4 regions of the Agarivorans sp. genome follow, and region 1 is predicted to be linked to each of the others. Evidence: predicted binding sites of a transcription regulator. Region 1 holds the regulator's gene; each other region holds the start of a gene.

Region 1 (4,371 bases):
CTACCTTTTATCAAATGCTCGATAGTGGCAAGCCAATTGAGGCCGAAGCCAACGAGGTTCGCTACGATCTTAAAACACAAACCTTAACGCTCAGCAGCAATGCTCAACTCAAACAAGAAGAGAGCTTGGTCAAAGGCAGTATGATCAAATACAGCATTGATAAACAAGAAATGGTAGCCCAAGGAGATGGAAACAGTCGTGTCACCACCATTTTCTTACCGCAACAACTCAACGATATTGCGCCACAGGAACAACAGTAACGATGAGTACATTGATTGCTGAAAACCTAGCCAAAAGTTACAAAGGTCGCAAGGTAGTAAAAGACGTTAGTCTGAATGTAGAAACCGGTAAGATCGTGGGCTTACTCGGCCCCAATGGAGCGGGGAAAACCACCACCTTTTACATGGTAGTAGGCTTAGTGCCTCGCGATCATGGTCGAATTCTAATCGATGACGATGACCTATCTAGCACGGCTATGCATAGCCGTGCCCGCAAGGGTATTGGCTACCTACCCCAAGAAGCGTCTATATTTAGACGTCTATCTGTTGAAAAAAATATTCTTGCGGTGTTAGAAACCCGTAAAGATCTCGACAAACAGCAACAACAAGTGGCTTTAGACGACCTCTTAGAAGAGTTCCACATTAGTCACATTAGAAAAAACCTAGGCATGAGTTTGTCTGGTGGGGAACGCCGCCGGGTTGAAATTGCTCGTGCTTTAGCCGCCGCGCCAAAGTTTATTTTGCTTGACGAACCCTTTGCTGGTGTAGATCCTATTTCTGTTATCGATATAAAAAAGATTATTGAACACCTGCGTGATCGTGGTCTTGGCGTATTGATCACCGATCACAATGTGAGAGAAACTCTCGATGTTTGTGAACATGCCTATATCGTTAGCCAAGGCGAATTGATAGCCTCGGGGAAACCTGAAGAAATACTTGAAAATGAACACGTGAAACGAGTTTATCTCGGTGAACAATTCAAGCTATAGTTAAAGTGCAAGTAAAAAACACAATACAATAAGAAGAAGGAACAGCGGTAGTTAATGAAAGCATCTTTGCAGTTGCGTCTTGGTCAACAATTGACCATGACCCCTCAGTTACAACAGGCGATTCGCTTACTCCAGCTTTCAACACTGGATTTGCAGCAAGAAATTCAGGAGGCACTGGAAAGTAACCCTCTGCTCGAAGCGGATGAGTCACACGCCAGTGACAACGATGCTAATGAGGCTCAATCTCTTAATGACAAAATTAACGATAGCAGTATAAACAACGAAGTTGATAATAGTCAATTAGAAGCCGGCGATGCCATTAACCAAGACACTGTTTCTGATGACTTACCGGTGGATTCCACTTGGGATGATATCTACAGCGCCAGTTCAGGACCTTCAAGCTCAGGCAGCAGCGGTGTTAGCGACGACAGCGATATGTTGTTTCAAGGTGAAACCGTTGAATCTTTACAAGACCACTTAGTATGGCAGATGCAACTGACACCATTTAGTGAAGTTGACCAAGCTATTGCGTTGGCAATTATCGATGCGATTGATGAATCAGGTTACCTAACTCAAAATTGCGAACAGCTCTTAGAAGGTTTACGCGACAGTGAAAATAACGATTTAGATGTTGAGCTGGATGAAGTTGAAGCTGTATTAAAGCGTATTCAACACTTCGATCCGGTAGGTATTGGCGCGCGCTCTTTACAAGAATGCTTAATGATTCAATTAGGCCGCTTTGCCGAAGATACTCCTTGGCTAAAAGAAGCTAAAGACATTGTCACTAACCATATCGATGTCTTAGCCAATCGCGACTTCCGCTTATTGTCACGTAAAACCAAATTGAAAGAAGAGCAGTTGCGTGAAGTTATGCGACTCATTCATACCTTAGAGCCCCGTCCTGGCAACGCTGTAGAACCCAATCAGGCGCAATACGTTATTCCCGATGTCTCGGTCATAAAACGTCAAGGTCGATGGGTGGTAGAACTAAACCCTGACGCCATGCCCAAATTAAGGGTAAATTCTCACTATGCTTCACTCAGTAAAACCTCTACCAATGCCAACGATACCCAGTTTATTCGTAGTCATTTACAAGAAGCTAAGTGGTTTATCAAAAGCATTGAAAGCCGTAACGAAACACTGTTAAAAGTATCGAACTGCATTGTTCACCATCAGCAAGCCTTCTTTGAGTATGGAGAAGAAGCGATGAAACCAATGGTATTGAACGATGTAGCAGAAGCTGTAGAAATGCATGAGTCGACTATTTCTCGGGTTACCACCCAGAAATTTATGCATACTCCTCGTGGCATTTTTGAATTGAAATACTTCTTTTCCAGCCATGTCACCACCGAAGGGGGCGGGGAATGCTCTTCTACAGCAATTAGAGCCTTAATTAAAAAACTGGTAGCTGCCGAAAACAGCAATAAACCACTCAGCGATAGTAAAATTGCTGATATTTTGGCAGATCAGGGGATCAAGGTGGCAAGACGCACCATTGCTAAATACCGTGAGTCTTTGGCTATTCCACCTTCTAACCAACGTAAAAGCCTTATCTAAGGCCTATAACAGGGGACGATATCTATGCAAATTAATCTTACCGGACACCACGTAGAAATTACTGAGTCATTAAAAGAATATGTCCACACAAAATTTGCCAAACTAACCCGACGATTCGAACAAATAAATAATGTTCATGTCATCTTAAATGTGGAGAAACTAAATCAAATCGCCGAAGCGACCCTACATTTAAATGGTGGTGAGGTATTTGCCACTTCAGAACACACCGACATGTACGCAGCCATCGATAGCCTGATCGATAAACTCGATCGTCAAGTTATCAAACACAAAGAAAAACTCACTAAACACTAGTCACTCTAATGCAACTAAATAAAGTACTAAGTTTGAACTGCACGCAACGTGCAGTTCAATGCTCTTCAAAAAAACGCGCCCTAGAAATCATTAGCGAGCTGGCAGCTAGCCAATTGGATATCTCTGCTCAAAGTATTTTTGAGAGTTTATTAAATAGAGAAAAAATGGGCAGCACCGGCATTGGCCAAGGTATTGCGATTCCCCATGGGCGAATTGCTAGTGAACATCAAGCCACTGCGGTTTTCTTACGCTGTGATCCTGCGATAACGTTTGACTCCATCGACAATCAACCCGTCGATTTGGTTTTTGCCTTATTAGTCCCCGAAGACCAATGTCAGCAACACTTAAACACCCTATCTCAAGTTGCTGAAAAACTTAATGATAAACAAGTATGTAAACAACTTCGCTGCGCACAAAGTGATGACGAGCTATACAACATCATGGTAGCCTAATACTCTAAGCTTAATTAGGGGCCATCATGGAACTAATCATCGTTAGTGGACGCTCCGGTTCAGGCAAAACGGTTGCCTTACGAGTGTTAGAAGATCTCGGGTATTATTGTGTCGACAACCTTCCGGTACTGTTGTGGCAGTCGCTTATCGACAACTTAAAACAAAAGTATCCGAAGGTTGCCATTAGCATCGATATTCGTAACCTTCCAGATGAGCCCTCACCGATCGCGCGGGTGATCCGCAATGCCGGCCCCGAAGTCAACTTGCTCAGCATCTTCTTAGATGCCAAAGACGAGGCTCTAATTCGTCGTTATAGCGAGACGCGGCGAGTCCACCCACTAAGTCAAAACGGTGTTTCACTGGCCGAGGCGATTGAATCGGAAACCGCCCTATTAGAGCCCATCTCAAGTAACGCCGATTTACGGATCGATACTTCGAGGTTATCGGTTCATGAACTCAGCAGCCTGATCCGCTCGCGAGTCACCGGTGATAAACAACAACAGCTGATTATGGTATTTGAATCCTTTGGCTTCAAAAATGGTGTGCCCAGCGATGCAGACTATATGTTTGACGCACGTTTTTTGCCTAACCCGCATTGGCAAGAACAACTTCGCCCACTGACCGGTTTAGACCAAGCGGTTCAAGATTACCTCGCTGCTCAGCCCTTAGTCACTGAGTATATTGATCAAATTAGTCAATTACTTGATAGCTGGCTACCCCATTTGGAGGCCAACAACCGTGCCTACCTAACCATTGCCATAGGCTGCACCGGTGGACAACATCGCAGTGTTTATGTGGCGGAAAAGCTGGCCGAGCACTTTAGCTCAAAACGAAAAGTACAACGTCGTCATCGCACTTTGGAACATCATCTTGAAGCTCACTAGACAGGTTATCGTAAAAAACAAATTGGGGTTACATGCTCGCCCCGCCACTAAATTAGTAGAGTTGGCCCAGCAATTTAATGCTGAATTAAGTATCATGGATGGAGATAAAATCGCCTCCGCCGCCAGTGTATTAGGACTCATGGTACTCGCCAGCGCGCAGGGCAGCACCCTAACGCTG
Region 2 (4,371 bases), on a different contig from region 1:
AATCGCTTTGGCAAACAGTTCTACCGCATCTTCTTCGGCGTGGCGATCAAGGCTTAAGCCGTTAATCAGCGCATCACTGTGGTAGTTATCGATGAAATCCAGTGCCATTCTAAAATAGGTGGCTTTTAATGAGCGTAGTTTGCCGGGGCTAAAGGTATGGCCTTGAGTCGCCAGTTTGCGGATCACGGCCTTACTGATGTCGGTGGCCATTTTGGCTAAACCTGCATCCAGGTTATCCGGGCTGAGGTCTTGGTGTTTATGGTCATAGACATCGGCAATGTCGACCTGACAGATGCGGTTGGTGGAATGATTACGGTAAATTTCTGATAGTACGCCAATTTCTAAACCCCAGTCAGAGGGAATACGTAGATCATTAATTACATCTAGCTGCATGGAAAATTCGCCAGCTAGCGAGTAGCGGAAGCTGTCTAAATACTCGAGGTAGTCATCGTAGCCTTCAATTTTTTTCAGGGCTTTTAGTAGCGGCGTAACCAATAGCCGAGCCACTCGGCCGTTCAGCTTTCCATCAGCATGGCGGGCGTAAAAACCTTTACAAAACTCATAGTTAAATAACGGGTTAGCTACCGGATACATTAATCTAGCTAACATGCTGCGGTCATAGGTAATAATGTCGCAATCATGCAGGCCGACCGCCTTACTCTTACCCGACGCTAACGCGTAGCCAAAGCAATACCAAACATTTCTGCCTTTACCAGGCTCTTTTGGGGCTAAGTTGTGTTCGGCTAGCTGGGCATCTAAAGCACGTAGGCGCGGGCCGTCGTTCCATAGAATGCGGACATGTTGGGGGAGTTCGGCAAAGTAATCTTTAGCAAAGGCAAACTGCTCTTCAGTGGCGCAGTCTAAACCAACGATAATCTCACTAAGGTAGGGGACTTTTGCTAACTCGGCAACAATGGTAGCTAGTGCTGGCCGTTCGAGTTCTGAAAATAAAGACGGCAGTACTAAGCTCATTGGCCGGACTTTAGAGAACGCTATTAGCTCCTGTTCTAACTCTTCGAGCGGTCGATCGGTTAAGTTATGTAAGGTAGTCACAATACCGTTTTGATAAAAATCAGCCATGGTTATGCTCCGTTTAGTAAGGAATGTAAAATTTGTTGCATGGATTGATGCCAGCCATACGGTCCTGGGTGAGAGGCTAGGCTTGAATTGGGGTGGTCGATCATCAGTGCTGGATCGTGTTTGCGGGGAATGACAACTGGAATATCGGCGCTTTCAAGCATGCTTCTATCGTTTTCACTATCACCTAATGCGATGGTGGTAAATTCATGCTGATATTGATGTTGATAAAGCTGTTTTAGCCATTGCATGGCATCGGCTTTGTCGAACTTAGCTTTGACATGATAAAAACGCCCGCCTTTGACTACGGCGAGGTTATGCGCTTCTAACTTGCTGATAAATATTTTTAGCTGGTCTTCACTGTCATTCCATAACAAGGGCTCTGAGGCCATGCGTTGTTTAGCAAGCTGGGCATCATATTTGGGTAAGCCTGTGTTTAATTGCACTTCGCTCACATTCATGTCATTAAAACCTTGAAAGCGGAAGTGATATTGTTGGCGCAGTACACTTAGGTACTGGCAAATATCGGGATAACTTGGGCCAAAGGTTTTAAATTTCCAGTGCTGTTTACCCACATTAAGTGGGCTTAACTCATCGGCTTGCAGCTCGCCTTCAGCCGGAATACATAAGGCGGAGCCATTTTCTATGGCAAAGGGTTGTTGCAAACCCATTTTTTTCTGCAGCTGCAAAACCTCCATAAAGGTTTTACTGGTATTAAAAATGATTGGAACATTAAGCTGCTTGAGTTGGTTCAGGCTAGGCAAGGCTGCTTCATAGCTATAGCTATCATGGTCTAATAAGGTGCCGTCTAAGTCTGTAAATACCAAAAGCTTGCTGGCGCCTTGGTAACCTCTGGTAGTTGATAGTTGCTGAGCGAAATACTGCATGCTGCCCCTAAAATAACGAAATATGTTTGGCTAAGACAAAGCACGAGCAGTGCCATAACCAAGCCTTAGCTTATTAAAAAAACATTAAAACTTATTGTTATCATGGGCTTAGACCTTATAAAAAACTCAGTAGTTAGCTAAGTGGGGAAAAAGGTATTGAACAATTATGGTGCAAGCTGAAGACTTCTGCCTTACTTTGCACCGGTTTGGTTCGCGTTGTATTTGTCTAATCCTTTGATTTACACTGTGCTTGTCATAAATCTGTCATTAATACGTCGCATAATTGCCATAGTTTCTTAGATTGAGATGAAAGTAATGCCTAGGAAGATACTTGTTGTAGAAGATGAAGCACCGATCCGCGAGATGTTATGCTTTGTTCTAGAACAGCATGGATACGAGCCAATTGAAGCGGCTGATTACGAGCAAGCAATTGCTAAGCTCACCGAACCTTACCCCGATTTAGCCTTATTAGACTGGATGTTGCCGGGTGGCAGTGGAATTTCGATTATTAAGCACATGCGCCGTCATGAGCTGACGCGACAAATTCCGGTGATTATGTTGACAGCCAAAGGTGAAGAAGAAGACAAGGTACAAGGTTTGGAAGCGGGAGCGGATGATTATTTAACCAAGCCGTTTTCACCAAAAGAATTAATGGCGAGAGTTAAGGCGGTGATTCGTCGTATTTCTCCCACCTCCTTGGAAGAAACCATCGAAGTTCAGGGTTTGCGCCTTGACCCGGTGTCACATAGGGTTAGCGTTGAAAATGAACCCTTAGATATGGGCCCCACCGAATTTAAACTGCTGCATTTTTTCATGACTCATCCTGAGCGCGTTTATAGTCGTGAACAGTTGCTTAATAATGTTTGGGGAACTAATGTGTACGTCGAAGACCGCACTGTAGATGTTCATATACGGCGTTTGCGTAAGGCCATCGGCCTTCAAGGTTATGACCGCCTAATACAAACTGTTCGCGGTTCAGGATACCGTTTTTCAACTAGGATGAAATAGTTACCAATGTTTGTGCCTTTTTCATGGCAACGGGTAATTTGGCGAGTCGCGTTGGCGTACTCGCCTTTATTCGTTTTGGGCGCGCTGAGCGGCTACGCTTTAGAAGCCTGCTTGTTGGCCGCTGTAATTCATATTGCTTGGATGTATAGCCAACAACATAAACTGTTAGATTGGTTATATAACCAACGGAAGTTGTCACCTCCGCATGGGGCCGGTAGTTGGGAGCCTGTATTTCACGGCATATATAATATGCTAAAACGCCGTTTGAGCCGAGAGCGTGAACTGGCGCAATTAATGAAATACTTCCGTTTGGGGGCCGAAGCTTTACCTGATGCAATAGTGGTGATTAATCAAGATGGTGCCATCTTATGGTGTAATCAGCTGGCGCAAAGCTTGTTAGGTTTAAAGTGGCCAGCAGACGCCGGACAGCATTTAACTAATTTGATCCGCACCCCTGCCTTCGTGCATTACTTAAGTAAAGGCCGTTTTAACCAACCCTTAGAAATTATTAGCCCGGTAGAAAAAGACATATGGCTTGAGTTTCGTGCAATGCCATATAGTCAAAAACAGCTGTTATTGGTGGTGCGAGATGTTAGCCAACTGCGTAAATTAGAGAAAATGCGTAAGCGCTTTGTGTCTAATGTTAGCCATGAATTACGAACGCCACTCACGGTAATGCGCGGCTATTTAGAAATGCTGGACCAAGACGAAATTGACCCGCTGATTTGGGGCAAGGCACGCAGTACCATGCTTGATCAAAGCAGTCGCATGGAAAACCTGGTTAATCAGCTGCTTACCTTGGCTAAAATCGAATCAGCGTCACTTGAAGATGGCTCTGAGCCGATAGATTTTTCTGCGATTGTGCACAAGCTAAAGGCAGAGGTGGAAGGTTTAGCCAAGGACAAGCAGCTCAGTTTTAAATTTAAGATTGAAGAAAATATCAGCATAAAGGGTGAACAAGAACAGCTACGTAGTGCCTGTGGTAATTTGCTGGGCAATGCTATTAAGTATTGTAGTGAACCCGGAGAGATTGAAGTTACCTTATCGTCGATCCCTACAGGAGTGGTATTTGCGGTTAAAGATTCCGGACCGGGGATTGCCCGTAAGCACTTACAGCGTCTAACCGAGCGTTTTTATCGAGTCGATAAGGCGCGCTCAAGAGACACTGGTGGCGCAGGTTTGGGCCTATCTATAGTGAAACATGCTTTGCAGCATCATGACAGCCAACTTCAGATAAAGAGTAAGGTGGGTAAGGGCAGTACTTTTAGTTTCATTATTCCCAAGAAGTTGCTGGTAAAGACGGCAAGCCAAGAGGCTTCTTAGTGAGAGGGCGCTATTTTTAAGCAATTACTTTTTGTTAAATCCTGCTTATACTAGCTATAGGACTGATTTTAAAAGG
Region 3 (4,371 bases), on a different contig from region 1:
TAGATTATAAGCAAAGTGTTAGTAAGGTATTGCAGGTATTACACGACAAGGCGATGTTGCAGCATGCCATGTTGGCCTTAATGGAAGAAAACGAGCAAATGCTTACCATCGATACCGTTCATTCGCCTAAATTGGATGGCAGCAACATGCCTAAGAATGTTCGTTATCGAGCGGGTGAAGGGATAGTAGGTACAGTATTAAGCCAGAAACAGCCGATTGTGTTAAGCAAAGTGTCTAATGACCTACGCTTTGCTGATAAGTTAGACCTTTACGCCTTGGATTTGCCCTTTATTGCGGTGCCAATTAAGAAAAATGCCGAAGTATTAGGGGTATTGGCGGCGCAGCCTTTATTGGATGATCCCAGTAAGCTGCCGCTGTTTACTCGTTTCTTGGAAATGACCGCTAACCTAATTGCCAAGAGTGTATTGCTGGCTAAAGATGTGGCGGTGCAAACCGACCAGCTTCAAGCCGAGCGAGATCGGCTACGTCGCAAGGTGAGAAGCAATTACTCAATGGACAACATCGTGGGTCACTCACGGGTAATGCGTAGAGTATTTGAACAAATCCGCTTAGTGTCTAAGTGGGATAGTACGGTATTAATTCGGGGTGAGTCGGGCACCGGTAAAGAGCTAATTGCCAACGCCATTCACTATAATTCGCCGCGCGCCACTGGGCCGTTTATTAAGCTAAACTGCGCCGCCTTGCCCGACAACTTGTTGGAGTCGGAATTATTTGGCCACGAAAAAGGGGCCTTTACTGGCGCAGTTAAACAGCGCAAAGGGCGTTTTGAAATGGCCGACGGCGGCACCTTATTTCTCGATGAGATTGGTGAAATTTCCGCTGCCTTCCAAGCTAAGTTACTTAGGGTACTGCAAGAAGGAGAGTTTGAACGAGTGGGCAGTACTCAAACCCTGCATGTGGATGTGCGGATTTTGGCCGCCACCAACCGCAACCTAGAAGAGGAAGTGAAACAAGAGCGCTTTCGTGAAGACTTGTACTACCGACTGAATGTTATGCCGATGTTTCCGCCCCCGTTACGCGAACGTATTGAAGATTTACCCGACTTAGCCGAGTTTTTATTAGAGAAACTGTCTAAGCAACAACGCCGTGAATTGTCCTTAACCGACAGTGCTATTCGCATGATGATGGGCTATGACTGGCCGGGTAACGTGCGTCAGCTCGAAAACATGCTGGAGCGGGCGTCGGTAATGAGCGAAAGTGGCATAATCGACCAAGACCTGATTGTATTGGACGGGCTCGATGGGCCTAAATTTACCCCACGGGTTCCCGTCGAGAAACCGGTGGTTGAAAATTCGGACATGGATGAACGCGAACGGGTGATTGCAGCGCTAGAGCAAGCCGGTTGGGTACAAGCGAAAGCGGCAAGGCTACTCAATATGACGCCGCGTCAAATCGCTTATCGCATTCAAACCATGAACATCAACGTCCGCCAAATGTAAACCTTCGGCTGTCGGATTTGCGACAAACCCGACAGCCAATTTCCTTCTCTCACAAATAAAATATCACTAAGTTATTGTTTTATATGAATGTTGCTGGTGGTACGCGGATTGCAATTTAGTCATAAAAAAGGTTAACAGGGAAGCTTTATATGACTATTCATGCACTCGGCGAGCAGTCCAAAGATACAAAAACTAAAGAGCAAGCAGCCTTGGTTGAGAAGCATCCTTGCTTTTCTAAAGAAGGGCATCGTTATGCCAGAATGCACTTGCCGGTAGCGCCGGCATGTAATATCCAGTGTAACTATTGCAACCGCAAATTCGATTGCAGCAACGAAACCCGCCCCGGGGTGGTGTCTAAGTTGTTGTCGCCAGCTATGGCCGCCAGACGTTTTCAAAAGGTCAAACAACACGTACCCGAAACCCAAGTGGTGGGTATTGCTGGGCCGGGCGACCCCTTAGCTAATCCTAAGGCAACCTTGGCTAGCTTAAAAGCGATTGCCAAAGTGGATAGTGACGTTCACTTATGTATTTCTACCAATGGTTTGGCCTTACCCGACCAACTAAATGATTTAATTAAGGCAGGGGTAAAACACCTTACCATCACCATCAACTGTATCGACGCCAACATTGGCCAGAAGATTTACCCGTGGGTGTATTTTAATCAGCAACGGCTACGCGGTAGACTGGCAGCACAAACCCTGATTGATCGCCAGTTAATGGGCTTAGAGGCGGCCATTAAAGCGGGTATGTTAGTAAAGGTAAACACGGTATTGATCCCAGGGATCAATGATCACCATATCGAAGCGCTTGCCGAAGAATTAGGTCGTTACGGGGCATTCATTCACAATGTTATGCCGCTAATTTCTGACCCCGCCCATGGTACCTATTTTGGTTTAATGGGACAGCGCGGCCCCACCAAAGAAGAATTAGACCAAGCCAGAGCGCTGGCAGGGCAAAGCATGAGCCAAATGACCCATTGCCAACAATGTCGCGCCGACGCGGTGGGTAAACTAGGCCAAGACATCGACATCGCCGCCTTGGAAAATGCCCCGGCGAGTAACAAACCCTTACGTATTGCCATTGCCAGTAAGAGCAAGCTGCTGATTGACCAGCACTTTGGTCACGCCAGTGAATTTAGCACTTATTTAGTAAGTGCCGATTGCATCGACAAACAAGCCGATTTTAGTTGGCAGCAGTACTGCTCGGGTAGTGACGAATGCGAGCCTGAGAGCCAACAAAAGGATTTGTCTGCGCTTAATCACTTCGACCAAATCCTATGTAGCCGAATCGGTTTAGCCCCCAAACAAGAGCTAGCCGAACTGGGCGTAGAAGTGACCACCCAATACGCGCTACGCGACATAGAGCAAGCCCTAAGCGCTATTCAACAGCAGTTGCAAGCACAACGCAGCAAAGCATCAGCTTGTAGTGTAGGGGAGTGTGGATAATGGCCTTATCAATTACTAAAGCCTGTATTTCCTGTTACGCCTGTAAAGAGGTGTGCCCTCAGGGCGCGGTATCGAGTGCCGACGCTAAGTTCAGCATCATTGAACACCGCTGTAACGAGTGTAAAACCCTAGGTAAGGGGCCTCAGTGTGCGCAAATTTGTCCGGTAGAAACCGCCATTGTTGACGCGCAAGGCCAAGCCCTTAACCCGCCGGGCTCTTTGACGGGCTTGCCACAAGATCCAAATGTGATTGCCTTTTCAAGCTAGGAGGAACTATGGAACATCAGTTGCTAGAAGCCGACGATAGTTATATTGGGCTCGCTTGGGAGCAAGCCTTAAGCAAGGTGACTTACCCCATGTCTCTGCGAAACCGAGCTTGGTTTAAAAGTATTATTTTGGCTCAACTGGGTGGGAATGCCGCCTTACCTCATGGTTTAGGTTTGGATAACGCCAGTTATTTGGAGCTAAAACGGGCCGTTAGTAGCCGAGAAGTAGAGAATCAAGAACTGTTATGGCGGCAACCGTTCAAAGCTAATCTGCGAAAGCGTTCGGAAGTACTTGCCGAGGTGTTTAGTTTACGCGCTCAAGAACGTAATGAGCTGATTAATGTACTGATAGAATACGCCAACCCTAAAGCGCCTTATGCGCTGCAAATGGCGATTGTTGTTGCTACCGCTTGTTTATCGCAGGCCCACCTATGGCGCAGCTTAGGCCTAAGTGAACGAGCCGAATTAGGCGACTTACTCAAGTATAACTTTCCTGACTTGCATGCCATGAATACCAACAACATGCGCTGGAAGCGGTTTTTCTATCGCTACTTATGCCAACAAGGAGGCGATTACGTGTGCCGTGCGCCTAGCTGCGCAGAATGTTCTAGTTACAGTGAGTGTTTCGTTTAAAGCTAACGATCGTTATTGAGTAAGTATTTACCGAGGTAGTAGTAATGATTAAATGTAATTTTAAAGCGCTGTTGTTTGGCTTAAGCGCCCTGAGTGTTTTCAGTTTTTCCTGTGCCGCCGATACCGTTCAAGTAGCGGTGGCGGCCAACTTTTATAAACCCTTGCAACAAATTGCCCAGCAGTTTGAGCAAGATACCCAACATCAAGTACAGATCTCGGTGGGTTCAACGGGCAAGCTGTTTGCGCAAATCATTAACGGCGCACCCTTTGAGGTGTTTTTTGCCGCAGATCAAGCTCGCCCAAGCCTATTAGTTAATCAAGGTTTAGCGGTGGCCGCCTCGCAGCGCAGCTATGCCCAAGGCCAGTTAGTATTGTGGTCGCCTAATGCCAGCCTTGTTGATCAGCAAGGCAAGGTATTGAGCACTAATACCTTTAAGCACTTAGCTATTTGTAACCCTAAAACCGCGCCCTATGGCGCCGCAGCGGTACAAGCCTTAGAGCAACTAGGGCTGTACTCGCAGGTGCAAGCCAAGTTGGTAGAAGGGCAATCAGTGGCGCAAACTTTTCA
Region 4 (4,371 bases), on a different contig from region 1:
GGCAGGATCAGAATGGCCAAGACCGTTACTCCACCGAAGTAGTCGTACAAGGCTTTAATGGTGTAATGCAAATGTTGGGTGGTCGTCAAGGTGGCCAGGGCCAAACAATGGGTGGAGCACCTCAGCAACAAAGCCAAGGTAATTGGGGTCAACAACAGGCTCCACAAGCTCAGCAAGGCGGCTTCCAACAACAAGCTCCGCAGCAGCAATCAGCACCACAACAGCAAGGCGGTTTTCAACCTGCGGCGAAGCCTGCTCCACAGCAAGCACCTCAACAGCAGCCGGTTCCTCAGTATAATGAACCACCAATGGATTTTGACGACGATATTCCGTTTTGAACTAAGACAAAATAAGAAATGTTGAAAATACATTAACCCGCTGATTCAGCGGGTTTTTTGTTTTTTACGCTGGGGAATAAAAAGCCTGTTTCATAACAACTTGGCTGAGAGATGTGATTAGAAGGATTGTTACTTGGTAAAGTATATGAAAAGTAGATTACTTTTTTAACGTCGCCAGTAATTCTCGTAGATGAATAATTGGAATGGCATAACTGATCGCGCTGGGATCAGAGAGCACCGCTTCTTTGGTGGTTTTTACAAAGACTTTATTGATTAGCGCAATGACTTCGCCGCTTTGCGGATGATAGACCGGGCTGCCACTGTTTCCAGGATAAGCCGTCGCATCCAACTGGTAAATATTATAGGGTGACTTCAGTCTTTTTAGCTGGGCTAGGCTTAATTCATTGGCATTGCGCGCGGGGATCACCACGGGTGTAATGCTGGAAATGATACCGCGGTGAGTAACTGGATAGAGACCAAGCACGGCACCAATGGGAAAGCCGGTGAAAGCATATAGCTCTCCTTCCCTTACCTTTTGTTGGGATAGGGTTAAAGGTTGCATGGCTTGGCCTTCTACTCTCAATATGGCTAAATCATGCTGTTGATCGTTAGCGACTACACTAGCAAAGCGGATTTCAGGGGCACGCCCCTGTCCAACAAATATAACTAACCTTTCTTTTTGTTGCTGGTTGAGGCTTTCTGGTAAAACATGAGCGTTGGTCGCCACCAAATGTTCTGAAATAACAAAGCCGGTGCCGCGTAAATTGGCGCGAGGGGAATTCAAACGATTATAGGTGCCAATACCCACTATCGAGGGTTTCACCTTTTCAATTGTATCAGCAAGTGCGCTGGAAGCTTCTACACTAAACAATGATGTAACTAATGTAATGAAGAGAACGAAGGTGATTTTCATAGAAAGCTATCCTTGGGCCGGTTTTTTATCTTAATTTTTCGCCCTAGCTAAGGCAAATTAGTTTAGCTTGAGCAGTTTAATTCACCATAGAGCTCGGACAAATACGATAGGGATGTTAAGCAATGAGTTTTAATTACCAAGATGCCTTTTCTAGAAATATTGGGTGGGTAACAGATGCCGAACAACAACAGCTTAAAGGCAAGCGAGTGGCTATGGCTGGTGCTGGAGGAGTGGGTAGTGAACATATTGTCACTTTAGCCCGTCTTGGAATCGGCAAATTTCATATCTCGGACTTTGATGACTATGAAGTGCATAATTTTAATCGCCAAGCTGGCGCTTTTATGTCTACCGTTGGCCAGGCAAAGGTCAAGGTGATGGAAAAAGTCTGTTTAGATATTAATCCCCAAGCGGATGTTAAAACATTTCCTGAAGGCATTTTTGAGCATAATGTCGATGAGTTTTTAGACGGTGTGGATGTTTACGTAGACAGCTTAGATTTCTTTGCTTTGGAAGCTCGTAAATTAGTATTTCAAAAGTGTTTAGAAAAAAATATTCCTTTAGTGACCGCTGCTCCTTTAGGTATGGGCTGTGCTTTTCTTTGTTTTATGCCGGGGGGGATGAGTTATGAAGAGTATTTTCGTTTTGAAGATGCCAAAAGTGAGAATGAACAGTACATTAAGTTTCTAATTGGACTATCGCCCGCCATGTTACAGCGGCCTTATTTAGTCGATCCTAGCAAAGCAGACTTTCATGCCAAGAAAGGACCGTCGATGCCGATGGCCGTTAAGCTTTGCAGTGGAGTGGCGGGGACTTATGTGCTGAAAATATTGTTGAATCGAGGGGAATTAATTACCGCTCCGCATGGCATTCACTTTGATGCTTACCGCAATCGGTTTAAGAAAACTTGGCGTCCTATGGGCAATCGAAATCCGTTACAGCGTTTAATGTTCAATATAGCGAAGAAGATTGTTTTAAAGTGATCTTGGTAAAGGAGGGCGCCAGACCCTCACAGCTGAATGTAGTGTCGATTTATTTTACATTTCAATTACAAGCTTCCATTTGTTATTTTTTATCTATTTGATATATAAGTATTTTTAAAGTTGGCATTACAATTGCTTTGTTAGGCTTGTATCTCGACTAGTGATGACCAAATGGATGGGTGACATGAATAAATTTAAATTAACTTGTTTAGCGGCTGGCTTGAGTGTAGCAAGCATCTCAGCCAACGCTTTTCTAATTACCGACTGGACCTACGCTAATGAAGCGGGTTTTGATCAATGGACTTCTGATCCTAATGCCATCGACCCTACAGGTATCGACGCCACTGGGGCAACCTTAGATGATTTTGATGTGTTGTTTGGTGGTGAGCTTCCTAAAACATTGAGCTGGGGCGAACCTTACGGCGCAGTTAACCCTGATTTGAAACAAAGTTCATTAGCTATTGATGATGCTCAATCGGGTCCGGTTACTACTAGTGTTGTTGATGGTGTTGGTGCTTTAGACTTTGTTTCTGGTACTGGCCTTACCCATGAAAACTGGGGTGTAACGGGTGACACGTTAGTTGCTGCCACTCTATTCGATGGCTTGTTCTTGAATCCAACGGCTCCTGTAGTGGGTCCAGTGCTTCCTGCTCCGGTACTTCAGTTTGGTGTTATTTTTGAAGAAACTTATAACACTCCGGGTAACGGTGTTTGTAAATACGGTGACACCTTAGTGGGCGAAGCGGGTATCAACGTTGCGGGTTGTGCTGACTTATTTACCTTGGTATTAGGTCCTGAAGTGACTTATCAGGAAGTAGGTGGTGACATTTACTTAAGTAATAGCTTTATTATTCCTATTCCTGGATATGATGAGTATCAATATACGTTAACTACTCGTCTTCAAGGTCTAGAAGTATTGGGTGATGTTGATTGTGGACCAAACTTCACATGTATTGGCTTCTTAACAGAAGAAGATAAAACCAATGAGTTGCAAGCTGGCTTTGCTATCTCTGCAGCGCGTGTTCCTGAACCTGGTACATTAGCTATTTTTGGTTTAGGTTTGTTAGGTCTAGCGTCTATTCGCCGCCGCGCATAGTAATGAATATAGCTGCTTAACCTGTAGCATAGAAATAAAAAAGCGCAGCTCAGTCTGCGCTTTTTTTATCAAACCTATCTAAACTAATAATAATAATTTGAATCTGGTGTTTTGATTAATTTCAAACTTTGAGAGCCAATTATGATTCGTAATAAATATGTCAAAAATCTCGCCTCATACCCCTATATTGGAGCCGTAGTAAGGGGAGGTATTGCACTGTTGGTTAAACGTGAGGCCAAGTTAATTGCTCAGCACTTTTCTGAGTATTTACGCCCCGTAGTGGCCTATGAGCCTGATACTGTAAAAGAAGCATTTCGGATCCGTCATGATGTATATTGCGAAGAACTCAATTTTGAACCGATCCGTGAAAATGGGATGGAGCAGGATGAGTTTGATGAGTATTCACGTTTTTGTCTGATAGAGCATAAACCCAGTTCTCGTTTTGCGGGTTGTGTACGCATTGTTTCTCCTTCAAATAGTAAAGAGTTATTGCCCATTGAAAAATTTTGCTCCAAAGCAATTGATGGCGCCAAATTTCATCCTTCGCAATTTGCTCGAAATGAAATCTGTGAAATATCGCGTTTAGCGGTTCGTCCTCAGTTTCGCCGTCGTAAGTCAGATCAGTTTGAAGGTGCTGCAGCGGGTGCGATTAATGAACAAACTTACTCTGAGGAAGAGCTTCGCTGCTTTCCTTTTTTAGCTATTGGTCTGTATCTTTCTATCGCCGCATTAGCGGTAAGAGCTGGTACTCATCATGCTTTTGTTATGATGGAACCGCGCTTGGCCCGAAGTATGAGCTTCTTAGGCATTAAGTTTGAACAACTAGGTCCGGCGATTGATTACCATGGTGTGCGGGCACCTTATTACATTAGCGCTTCTATGTTGACCCGTAGCTTACCTGTGGGTTTTCAAGCTTTAATGAGTAGCATTGACAAAGAAGTTGAAAAGGGCTGTTTAGCTGCAAGAAACAGCGATAACAACGATGATTACATTAAGAAAATGTATTCCTCTCGCTTCAATCATAAGGTGCCTAATTTGCTTAGT

The links. The regulator sigma-54, encoded in region 1, starts transcription at its own class of promoters, with help from an activator protein. The targets are predictions, from matches to a motif close to GTTGGCACGNNNNTNGNNT.
Region 2: a site for sigma-54 is predicted at 2,003-2,021, ahead of ACQY6Q_RS06515 (HAD-IIB family hydrolase). Genes of this name have one in related genera too.
Region 3: a site for sigma-54 is predicted at 1,556-1,574, ahead of nifB (nitrogenase cofactor biosynthesis protein NifB). Genes of this name have one in related genera too.
Region 4: a site for sigma-54 is predicted at 2,351-2,369, ahead of ACQY6Q_RS05430 (THxN family PEP-CTERM protein). Genes of this name have one in related genera too.

Annotation. Positions count from the first base shown of each region.
Region 1 covers NZ_JBNKPP010000133.1:22,183-26,553, forward strand. Annotated here, with positions in the region: gene lptA (lipopolysaccharide transport periplasmic protein LptA) at 1-260, shown strand, start outside; gene lptB (LPS export ABC transporter ATP-binding protein) at 263-988, shown strand; gene ACQY6Q_RS08125 (RNA polymerase factor sigma-54) at 1,043-2,545, shown strand; gene hpf (ribosome hibernation promoting factor) at 2,570-2,857, shown strand; gene ptsN (PTS IIA-like nitrogen regulatory protein PtsN) at 2,866-3,309, shown strand; gene rapZ (RNase adapter RapZ) at 3,336-4,193, shown strand; gene ACQY6Q_RS08145 (HPr family phosphocarrier protein) at 4,177-4,371, shown strand, end outside.
Region 2 covers NZ_JBNKPP010000105.1:5,297-9,667, reverse strand. Annotated here, with positions in the region: gene ACQY6Q_RS06520 (glycosyl transferase) at 1-1,080, opposite strand, end outside; gene ACQY6Q_RS06515 (HAD-IIB family hydrolase) at 1,083-1,964, opposite strand; gene phoB (phosphate regulon transcriptional regulator PhoB) at 2,280-2,972, shown strand; gene phoR (phosphate regulon sensor histidine kinase PhoR) at 2,979-4,295, shown strand.
Region 3 covers NZ_JBNKPP010000252.1:6,368-10,738, forward strand. Annotated here, with positions in the region: gene nifA (nif-specific transcriptional activator NifA) at 1-1,460, shown strand, start outside; gene nifB (nitrogenase cofactor biosynthesis protein NifB) at 1,610-2,905, shown strand; gene ACQY6Q_RS14640 (4Fe-4S dicluster domain-containing protein) at 2,905-3,171, shown strand; gene ACQY6Q_RS14645 (nitrogen fixation protein NifQ) at 3,180-3,803, shown strand; gene modA (molybdate ABC transporter substrate-binding protein) at 3,848-4,371, shown strand, end outside.
Region 4 covers NZ_JBNKPP010000092.1:5,453-9,823, forward strand. Annotated here, with positions in the region: gene ACQY6Q_RS05415 (single-stranded DNA-binding protein) at 1-338, shown strand, start outside; gene ACQY6Q_RS05420 (S1 family peptidase) at 496-1,251, opposite strand; gene ACQY6Q_RS05425 (ThiF family adenylyltransferase) at 1,374-2,231, shown strand; gene ACQY6Q_RS05430 (THxN family PEP-CTERM protein) at 2,416-3,327, shown strand; gene ACQY6Q_RS05435 (PEP-CTERM/exosortase system-associated acyltransferase) at 3,469-4,371, shown strand, end outside.